2 regions of the Bradyrhizobium sp. LA6.1 genome follow, and region 1 is predicted to be linked to the other one. Evidence: predicted binding sites of a transcription regulator. Region 1 holds the regulator's gene; the other holds the start of a gene.
The links. The regulator PhoB, encoded in region 1, activates phosphate uptake and scavenging genes when phosphate is short. The targets are predictions, from matches to a motif close to TGTCATNNANCTGTCAT.
Positions count from the first base shown of each region.

Region 2: the regulator PhoB is predicted to act here: its motif matches at 2,679-2,695, upstream of ABIB99_RS09690 (DUF2278 family protein).

Region 1 covers NZ_JBEPQK010000021.1:37,686-43,487, reverse strand. Annotated here, with positions in the region: gene pstA (phosphate ABC transporter permease PstA) at 1-565, shown strand, start outside; gene pstB (phosphate ABC transporter ATP-binding protein PstB) at 562-1,383, shown strand; gene phoU (phosphate signaling complex protein PhoU) at 1,395-2,111, shown strand; gene phoB (phosphate regulon transcriptional regulator PhoB) at 2,127-2,834, shown strand; gene ABIB99_RS36530 (GcrA family cell cycle regulator) at 3,070-3,582, opposite strand; gene ABIB99_RS36525 (aspartate aminotransferase family protein) at 4,039-5,247, shown strand; gene argF (ornithine carbamoyltransferase) at 5,247-5,802, shown strand, end outside.
Region 2 covers NZ_JBEPQK010000003.1:531,206-535,561, forward strand. Annotated here, with positions in the region: gene nthB (nitrile hydratase subunit beta) at 1-231, shown strand, start outside; gene ABIB99_RS09675 (nitrile hydratase accessory protein) at 231-608, shown strand; gene queC (7-cyano-7-deazaguanine synthase QueC) at 854-1,570, opposite strand; gene mazG (nucleoside triphosphate pyrophosphohydrolase) at 1,708-2,562, shown strand; gene ABIB99_RS09690 (DUF2278 family protein) at 2,756-3,778, shown strand; gene hflX (GTPase HflX) at 3,857-4,356, opposite strand, start outside.

The sequences.
Region 1 (5,802 bases):
CGAGTACGGCCGCAACGACCGCCTGACCTCGGTGATCCGCTTCATCAACGACATCCTGCTCTCGGCGCCCTCGATCATCATCGGCCTGTTCATCTATGGTGCGGTGGTGGTGCCGATGCGCGGCTTCTCGGCGATTGCCGGCTGCCTCGCGCTTGCGGTGATCGTCATCCCGGTGGTGCTGCGCACGACCGAGGACATGCTGCTGCTGGTGCCGAACGCACTGCGTGAGGCGGCCTCGGCGCTCGGCCTGCCGCGCTCGCTGGTGATCAAGCGCATCGCCTATCGCGCGGCGCGCTCGGGCCTCATCACCGGCGTGATGCTGGCCACCGCCCGCGTCGCCGGCGAGACCGCGCCGCTGCTCTTCACCGCGCTGTCGAACCAGTTCTTCAGCCTGGGTCTGAACAAGACGATGGCGAACCTGCCGGTCACCATCAATAATTTCGTGCAGAGCCCCTACGCCTACTGGAAGCAGCTCGCCTGGAGCGGCGCGCTGCTCATCACCCTGACCGTTCTTGCCCTGAATATTGGCGCGCGCATTCTGAGCGCCGAGAGGACCGCAAAATGAGTGATCTTTCCGTATCGATGAGCGCGGCCGGTGGTTTGCCCCAGGCGCCGGTGCTGCCCGAAGCTCCGGCCAAGGTGACGGTGCGCAACCTCAATTTCTATTACGGCGAGCACCACGCGCTGAAGAACATCAATCTGGCGCTCGGCACCAACCGCGTCACGGCGTTCATCGGCCCGTCGGGCTGCGGCAAGTCGACCCTGCTGCGCATCTTCAATCGGATGTACGACCTCTATCCGGGCCAGCGCGTCACCGGTCAGCTCATGCTCGACCAGACCAACGTCCTCGACCCCAAGCTGGACCTCAATTTGCTGCGCGCCCGCGTCGGCATGGTGTTCCAGAAGCCGACGCCGTTCCCGATGACGATCTACGAGAACATCGCCTTCGGCATCCGCCTTTACGAGAAGATCTCGAAGTCCGAGATGGACGACCGCGTCGAGAAGGCGCTGCGCGGTGGCGCGCTGTGGAACGAGGTCAAGGACAAGCTCAACGCCTCCGGCCTGTCGCTCTCCGGCGGCCAGCAGCAGCGCCTCTGCATCGCCCGCACGGTCGCGGTGCGGCCCGAGGTGATCTTGTTCGACGAGCCCTGCTCGGCGCTCGACCCGATCTCGACCGCCAAGGTCGAGGAGCTGATCCAGGAGCTGTCCGAGAACTACACGATCGCGATCGTCACCCACAACATGCAGCAGGCGGCGCGCGTCTCCGACAAGACCGCCTTCATGTATCTCGGCGAGCTGATCGAGTTCGACGACACCAGCAAGATCTTCACGTCGCCGACCGACCGGCGCACGCAGGATTACATCACCGGCCGGTTCGGCTGAGGAGACGGAACATGGGTTCTGAACATACCGCAAAGGCCTTCGACACCGACCTCCAGGAGCTCACGCGCCTGGTCGCCGAGATGGGCGGCATCGCCGAGCGCATGATCGTCGATTCCGTCGACGCGCTTATCCGCCGCGACGTCGCGCTCGGCCAGCGCGTCGTGACCATCGACGCCGAGCTCGACGCGCTCCAGAAGAAGATCGAGGAGCGCGCCGTTCTCACCATCGCGCGCCGCCAGCCGATGGCGGTGGATCTGCGCGAGATCGTCGGCGCCATGCGCGTCGCGACCGATCTCGAGCGGATCGGCGACCTCGCCAAGAACATGGGCAAGCGCGTCGCGGCGCTGGAGACGGATTTCCATCCGCTCAAGCTGTTCCGCGGTCTGGAGCACATGACCGACCTCGTGCAGCAACAAGTCAAGTCGGTGCTGGATGCCTATGCCGCGCACGATCTGCCGGCGGCGATGGCGGTGTGGAAGGGCGACGAGGAAGTCGACGCCATCTGCACCTCGCTGTTCCGCGAGCTCCTCACCTACATGATGGAGGATCCGCGCAACATCTCGTTCTGCATCCATCTGATGTTCTGCGCCAAGAACATCGAGCGCATCGGTGACCACGCCACCAACATCGCCGAGACCGTGTTCTACATGATCGAGGGCCAGGCGATCACCGACAAGCGGCCGAAGGGCGACATGACGACCTTCGCCACGACGGTCCCGAACACTTAAGGAGCGACGAACACCATGGGCGCACGCATTATGGTGGTTGAGGACGAGGAAGCTCTCACCGAGCTTCTCCGCTACAACCTCGAAGGCGACGGCTATGACGTCGAGACGGTGATGCGCGGCGACGACGCCGACACCCGCCTCAAGGAGCACATCCCCGATTTGATCGTGCTCGACTGGATGCTGCCGGGCCTCTCCGGCATCGAGCTGTGCCGGCGGCTGCGCACCCGGCCCGAGACCAAGCAGCTCCCGATCATCATGCTCACCGCGCGCGGCGAGGAGAGCGAGCGGGTGCGGGGCCTTGCGACCGGCGCCGACGACTACATCGTCAAGCCGTTCTCGGTCCCGGAGCTGCTGGCACGCGTGAAGGGCCTGCTCAGGCGCGCCAGCCCGGAGCGGCTTGCCACGGTGCTCGCCTATGGCGACATCGAGCTTGACCGCGACAAGCGTCGCGTGGCGCGTTCGGGCCGGCCGATCGATCTCGGTCCGACCGAATATCGTCTGCTGGAGTTCTTCCTGGAGCATCCCGGCCGCGTGTTCTCGCGCGAGCAGCTGCTCGACAGCGTCTGGGGCCGCGACATCTACATCGACGAGCGCACCGTCGACGTCCATATCGGCCGCCTGCGCAAGCTGCTCAATCTCGGCCGCGAGCAGGACCCGATCCGCACCGTCCGCGGCGCGGGCTACGCACTGGACGATCGTTTTGCGAAGGCGGAGCAGGCGTAAGGGGTTGCTGTGGCAGACGTGATTTAGCGGGCTGCCACCGCATCCTCGATGTCGTCCCTGTGAACTCAGGGGACCCATAACCACAGGGAGTGGTTTGGCGACGACTCGGAGTGATCATCCCGCGCAATAACTACGCGCCGGGATTATGGGTCCCTGCGTTCGCAGGGACGACACCGAGTGAGTTGAGCCGTCATCGCGTGACGGCGCCGTCTTCGTAGTCAGCTAATCCGATACCTCAGCGCGGACCCGGCTTCACCGGCGCGCGCCGGCGATCGGCCGCGGGCTGATACGCCACGCGCGAGTGCTGGGCGCAGTAGGGCAGGCCGGAGAGCGCCTTGCCGCCGCAGAAGAAGAAATCCGGGCTCGAGGGATCGCCGACCGGCCAGTGGCAGGTCGCCTCGTTCAGCTCCAGCAGCGACAGCCGCTGGCTCATCGGCACGACGTTGTCGTAGGTGACCGGTTCGGCCTCGACCTCGACTTCGAAGGCCTGCGCCAGCGCGGTGTTGCCGCGCGCGATCGGGCGTGTCACCCGCATCATGTGCTGGGCGGGGCGCGCCTTGCGCGGCCGCGGCGCTGCCGATGAAGGGCTCTTGGCGCGGCCCGACAGGCCGAGCCGGTGCACTTTGCCGATTACGGCATTGCGGGTCACATTGCCGAGTTCAGCGGCGATCTGGCTGGCCGAAAGCCCGGCCTCCCAGAGCTTTTTCAGCTGCTCGACGCGATCATCCGACCAGGTCAAAACGGTCATTGCACCCTTTCCTTCGCCGGCGCCTGCCATCCTGGCGGCCGCACGGCGAATGCCTAAGCTTCGAAAAACCCGTGCCGCCAGAATCCCTTAAGGCTCGCCGGGCGCACCAGATGCGCCCGAACGCTTACGCCGGTACATGAGGACTTAGAGGATCAGAACTGCTGCACGAGATGTCGTATCTGACAAGCCAAACGCTACAATATGGCGTGACTCACGCGCAAGAGTCCGCCGACTCGCTTCCACATGTTCCGTGGCGGAAATACGCAAAATCGCCACCGCAAGACTACGGATTCTGCGTTTCGCGAGGCTTTCCGGGCGGCATTGACACCGGTTTCACCAGGCATAAGATAGTCACACGTGCCGCCCTTAAAAGGCGGCACGTTTCGTTTTCCGGGCCGGTCAATGGTGCGTTGCGCAATGCACGCTCACACCGTCCGCAACATTCAAGTGATCGTCATGACTAACAGCGCAGCGCCGCATTTGCTCCCCGTTTTTGCCAGGTCCGACCTCGGTTTCGAGCGCGGTGAAGGCTGCTGGCTGATTGCGACCAATGGCGATCGCTATCTCGATTTCACCTCGGGCGTGGCGGTGAATGCGCTCGGCCATGCTCATCCTGCGTTGGTCAAGGCGTTGCAGGAGCAGGCCACCAAACTCTGGCACATGTCGAACCTGTTCCAGAGCCCGGACGGCGAGAAGCTCGCCGCGCGTCTGTGCAACGAAAGCTTCGCGGACTTCGTGTTCTTCTGCAATTCCGGCGCCGAAGCGCTGGAAGGTGTGATCAAGCTCGTCCGCCATCATCACTTCTCCAAGGGTCATCCGGAACGTTACCGCATCATCACCTTCGAAGGCGCCTTCCACGGCCGCACGCTGGCAACGCTCGCCGCGACCGGTTCGGCAAAATATCTCGAAGGGTTTGGCCCGCCGATGGACGGCTTCGACCAGGTCCCGCATGGCGATATCGAAGCCGTCAAGAAGGCGATCGGTCCGCAGACCGCCGGCATCCTGATCGAGCCGATCCAGGGCGAGGGTGGCGTGCGTTCGGCAACGCCCGCCTTCCTGAGGGCGTTGCGCCAGCTCTGCGACGAGAAGGGCCTGCTGCTCGCGTTCGACGAGGTGCAGACCGGCATGGGCCGCACCGGCGATCTGTTCGCGCATCGCCGCACCGGCGTCACGCCTGACGTGATGTCGCTGGCCAAGGCGCTCGGTGGCGGCTTCCCGATCGGCGCGGTGCTGGCGACCGCGGATGCGGCTGCCGGCATGGGGCCCGGCTCGCACGGCTCGACCTTCGGCGGCAATCCGCTCGCGATCTCAGCTGCCAACGCCGTGCTCGACGTCATGCTCAAGCCCGGCTTCTTCGACCACGTGCAGAAGATGTCGCTGCTGCTCAAGCAGAAGCTCGCCTCCGTGATCGATCGTTATCCCGACATCGTCAGCGAAGTGCGCGGCGAAGGCCTTCTGATCGGCATCAAGGCCGTGGTGCCGTCAGGCGATCTCGGCGCGGCGTTGCGCAACGAAAAATTGCTCACGGTCGGCGCCGGCGACAATGTCGTGCGCTTCCTGCCGCCCTTGATCGTCACCGAAGCCGAGATCGAGGACAGCGTCGGGCGGCTCGAGCGCGCCTGCGCCGCGATCTCGTCCAGTCAGACCAAGCGGGCGGCAAGCTGATGAGCAAGTCCCCGAAGCACTTTCTGGATATCAACGAGCTCCCGTTGTCGGAGCTCAAGAGCATGCTCGCGGCCTCCTCCGCCATGAAGGCGAAGCAGAAAGCGCACCAGCCGGTGAAGCCGCTGGAAGGCAAGACGCTGGCGATGATCTTCGAGCGTCCGTCCACGCGCACCCGCGTCTCGTTCGACGTCGCCATGCGCCAGCTCGGTGGCGAGCCCATCATGCTGACCGGCGCCGAGATGCAGCTCGGCCGCGGCGAGACCATCGCCGACACGGCGCGCGTGCTGTCGCGCTATGTCGACGCCATCATGATCCGCATCCTCAATCACGAGGCCCTGCTGGAGCTGGCGGAATATGCGACGGTGCCCGTCATCAACGGCCTGACACGGCGCTCGCACCCTTGCCAGGTGATGGCCGACCTCATGACCTACGAAGAGCATCGCGGCTCGATCGAGGGCAGGACGGTGGCCTGGACCGGCGACGACAACAATGTGCTGGCGTCCTGGGCGCATGCCGCCGAGCGTTTCAAGTTCAAGCTCAATGTCGCGACGCCGC
Region 2 (4,356 bases), on a different contig from region 1:
CATCCGACCACGCATACGCGGCTGCCGCGCTATGTGCGCGGCCATGTCGGTGTCGTCGAGCTGAACCACGGCTGCCATGTATTTCCGGATTCGGCGGCGATGGAGCTCGGCGAAAATCCGCAATGGCTTTACACGGTCGTCTTCGAGGGCCGCGATCTCTGGGGCGCGGACGGTGATCCGACCTTGAAGGTGTCGATCGACGCCTTCGAACCCTATCTGGACCCGGCGTGATGAGCAGCACGGCTGCGGCCGCCGCGACGGCGGCCATTCCGAGCATTCCGCGCGATGACGACGGCCCGGTCTTCCGCGCGCCCTGGGAAGCGCATGCGTTCGCGATGGCGTTGACGCTGCACGAGCGCGGCGTGTTCACCTGGCCGGAATGGGCCGCAGCCCTGGCCTCCGAGATCAAGCGCGCCCAAGCCGCCGGCGACCCTGACACGGGCGAGACCTATTACCTGCACTGGCTCGCCACGCTGGAAGGTTTGGTTGCAAGCAAGGGCGTCGCATCGGCGGAGACGCTGCACCGCTACCGCGACGCCTGGGACCACGCCGCCGACCGCACGCCGCACGGCAAGCCGATCGAGCTAAAGCCAGAGGATTTTGGCTAGCTCGCGCCACAATCTCGTCATTGCGAGCGTAGCGAAGCAATCCAGAATCTTTCCGCGGCGGCAGTCTGGATTGCTTCGTCGCTTCGCTCCTCGCAATGACGACGTTGAGAGGGCGCAAGCTCTCTCCTCCGTCGTCGCCCGGCTTGACCGGGCGACCCAGTACGCCGCGGCTTCTCGGCTCAAGCACCTTCTCTGGAATACTGGATCGCCCGCTTTCGCGGGCGATGACGGCGGAGATTGGAGCGCTATTTGCGCCCCGCCGCAAACTCTCGCCATCCCTTCGCCCGCAAACTGCACGCCGGGCACTCGCCGCACCCGAAACCCCACTCATGCTGCGCGCCGCGTTCGCCGAGATAGCAGGTGTGCGAGTGCTCGCGGATGAGATCGACCAGTCCTGCGCCACCGAGGTCGTGAGCGAGCTTCCACGTCGCCGCCTTGTCGATCCACATCAGCGGCGTATGCAGCTCGAATTGCCTGGCCATGCCGAGCGAGAGCGCGGCCTGCATGGCGCGGATGGTGTCGTCGCGGCAATCAGGGTAGCCGGAATAATCGGTCTCGCACATGCCGCCGACGATGTGGGTGATGCCGCGCCGGTAGGCGAGCGCCGCGGCAAACGTCAGGAACACCAGGTTGCGGCCGGGCACGAACGTATTCGGCAGGCCGTCGGCGCCCATCGCGATGGCGACGTCGCGCGTCAGCGCCGTCTCGGACACAGCCGCCAGCGTCGGAATCGACAGCGTGTGGCTCTCGCCGAGCCTTGCGGCCCAATCGGCACGCAGCCCCTTGATGCCGTCGAACAGCCGGTCGCGGCAGGCGAGTTCGATGGCATGGCGCTGGCCATACTCGAAACCCAGTGTCTCCACGCGTGCAAAGCGGCTGAGCGCCCAGGCGAGGCAGGTGGTGGAATCCTGGCCGCCGGAAAAGAGCACCAGGGCGGTTTGTGATGAAAATGCGTCACTCATGGCCCGCGCTTTAGCACTGCGGGCGCGGCTCGCCAATCTGCCGCCAATCGGTGGAAATCGGCCTGTTCCGCAGCGCCGCGCTGGGAACGGCGGGCCGCTTTTGGCATAAGGCTTTGGAGCCAGGAGACTGCCCCGCAATGACCCCTTCCCGCGACATTTCCCGTCTGATCGAGATCATGGCGGCGCTGCGCACGCCGGTGACCGGCTGCCCCTGGGACCTCGAGCAGAATTTCGCGACGATCGCGCCCTACACGATCGAGGAGGCCTATGAGGTGGTCGAGGCCATCAGCCGCGGCGATCTCGACGATCTGCGCGAGGAGCTCGGTGACCTCCTGCTCCAGGTCGTGTTTCACGCCCAGATGGCTTCAGAACAGAATGCCTTTACCTTCGGCGACGTCGTGGAGGCCATCACCCGCAAGATGATCCGGCGCCACCCTCATGTCTTCGCCGACAAGGACGGCAACCTCGCCTCCTCCCACGTCAAGGAGGTCTGGGACCGCATCAAGGCCGAGGAGAAAGCCGAACGTGCGGCTCGCCGGCCGCCGGAGGAAACGCCGACGCACAAGTCGTTACTCTCGGGCGTCAAGGCCGGTCAGCCCGCGCTGACGCGCGCGATGGAGCTCCAGCGCAAGGCCTCCACCGTCGGCTTCGACTGGAACGACCCGCGCGCGGTGCTGGCGAAAATCCGCGAAGAAGCCGACGAGATCGAGGCGGCGCTCGACCGCAACGACAGCGAGGGGCTGGCGGAGGAAACCGGCGATCTGATGTTCGCACTCGTCAATCTCGCCCGCCACGTCGACGCCGATCCGGAAGCCGCGCTACGCGCGACGAATGCAAAGTTCGAGCGGCGCTTCGCCTTCATCGAGCGCGCGCTTGAGGCGCAAGGGCGGACGCTCGAGCAGGCGTCGCTGGCGGAGATGGACGCGCTGTGGAACGCGGCGAAGAGTGAGGGGAAACCGGTATCAGAGACTCGCTCGCAGGCCCGCCGCTAGCGTTGTGGCCTGCTCCATCGGTGTACCCGCAAGGATCGAAGCGGTCGCGAAGGAGATATAGGTCAGCATCTTTTCCCGAATGCAGCGAGGCGGTCATGGCGGATCGCAGTCAAGCCATGAAACCGTCACGACAAGCAGTCTAGAGTTGAGCAACGGAGCCCGCGCAGCCGAAATCCCACCTCAGGTGAGTGCGATGCCATTAAAGCACTATTCGGTCCTCAAAGGACGCCCGATCGCGATGCGTTTCGGCACCGGCCAGTCGCCGCACTATCAAGTCCATGTCGTGGCCGACAACGCGGATTTCCGCATCGCCGTCAATGTGCAGTCAGCCGACGGAAGCGAAGTCGAGTTCCTGGTGCGATCGCACTTTGTCCATCCGATCACCGATCATCTCGCGGCGCTGCCGGAGGGCCTGCACCCGCAGCCGCCGAAGCCGGCCAGCATCGCGCTGGACTTCATTCGCGGCAATCTGATGCAGCCCCAGGAGATGATCCCGCTGCCGCTGTCCGTGCCCGGACCCGACAATGACCTCAACGAGAAGCTCGACCAGTTCGTCCAGCGCGCGCTCTCAAACGAAAGCGCGATGATCTACGCATTCGGTGAGACATGGGGGCCGGAGACCAAGGCGGACAATTATTTCGGCTTCCGGCCGGGCCGCGGCATTCACGATATCCATATGAATCAGGGAAATCCAATCGGACGATTCTCGGGCGACAACGGGCCATGGCAAGACGGCGGGCTGGTGTTCGAATTCCCGGATCAGAAGCTATGGACGGCGGTCTTCCTCAAATTCCAGACCCAGGCCTGGCACACCGACGACAAGACCGGTGACCCCATCGATCTCGGCGCTCCGACACAGCCGCCAGATCCGACCGCTCCTCCGACCGGGCAAATGCCTGACGGACTCGTGCGCATCATCGCAGCACTCGTCAATGCCTTGAAGACGCCTGAGCGGGAAGTCGTCACGCTGCTCAATACGGCCGATCGCGACATCGATCTCACCGGCTGGATGCTGGCCGACAAGCAAAAGAACAAGATGGTCCTGTCAGGGAAGATCGCGGCCGGGGGCACGCTCGCCGTCGTCGTGCAGAAGCCGATGGAATTGTCGAACCAGGGCGGCATCATTTCGCTGCTGGACGAGCGCGGGATCAAGATCCACGGCGTCGCCTATACCAAGGCGCAGGCGAAGAATCCGGGCCTGACCATTCCATTCTAGCGTTACGCGTCTCAACCCGGAAACGCGGATATGGTCGATATCGCACGCAGGCCGGTCGGGCGCACCGCGCCCTTCGGATCACGCCACGCGCGGCACGGCATCGAACCGGTTCACCACGATATCCCGCTTGGTCTCGTCGACCCGCACCGTCATGTCGAAGCGGCCGTCGTGCAGCTCTTTGGCCAGCACCTCGGAATTCCTGTGCAGCCAGCTGATGCCGGCGCCGTCGGCGGCGTCGATGGAGAGATCGAGCGTGGTGCGCTTTGCGGCGAGACGTTCCTCGATGGCCGCAAGCAGTGCATCGATCCCCTCGCCTGACACGGCCGAGACCAGCATCGCCGGATGATCTTCCGGCCGGCGCGCGGCGATGTTCAAAAGCTCTTCGCGCTTGTCAGGCTCGTAACGGTCGATCTTGTTCCAGACCTCGATGATGCGGCCACTGTCGTCGGGATTGATGCCGAGCTGGCGCAGCACGGCGTCGACGTCGCCCTGCTGGGCCTCGGCATCCTCGTGCGAGATGTCGCGCACATGCAGGATGACGTCGGCTTCCAGCACCTCTTCCAGCGTGGCGCGGAAGG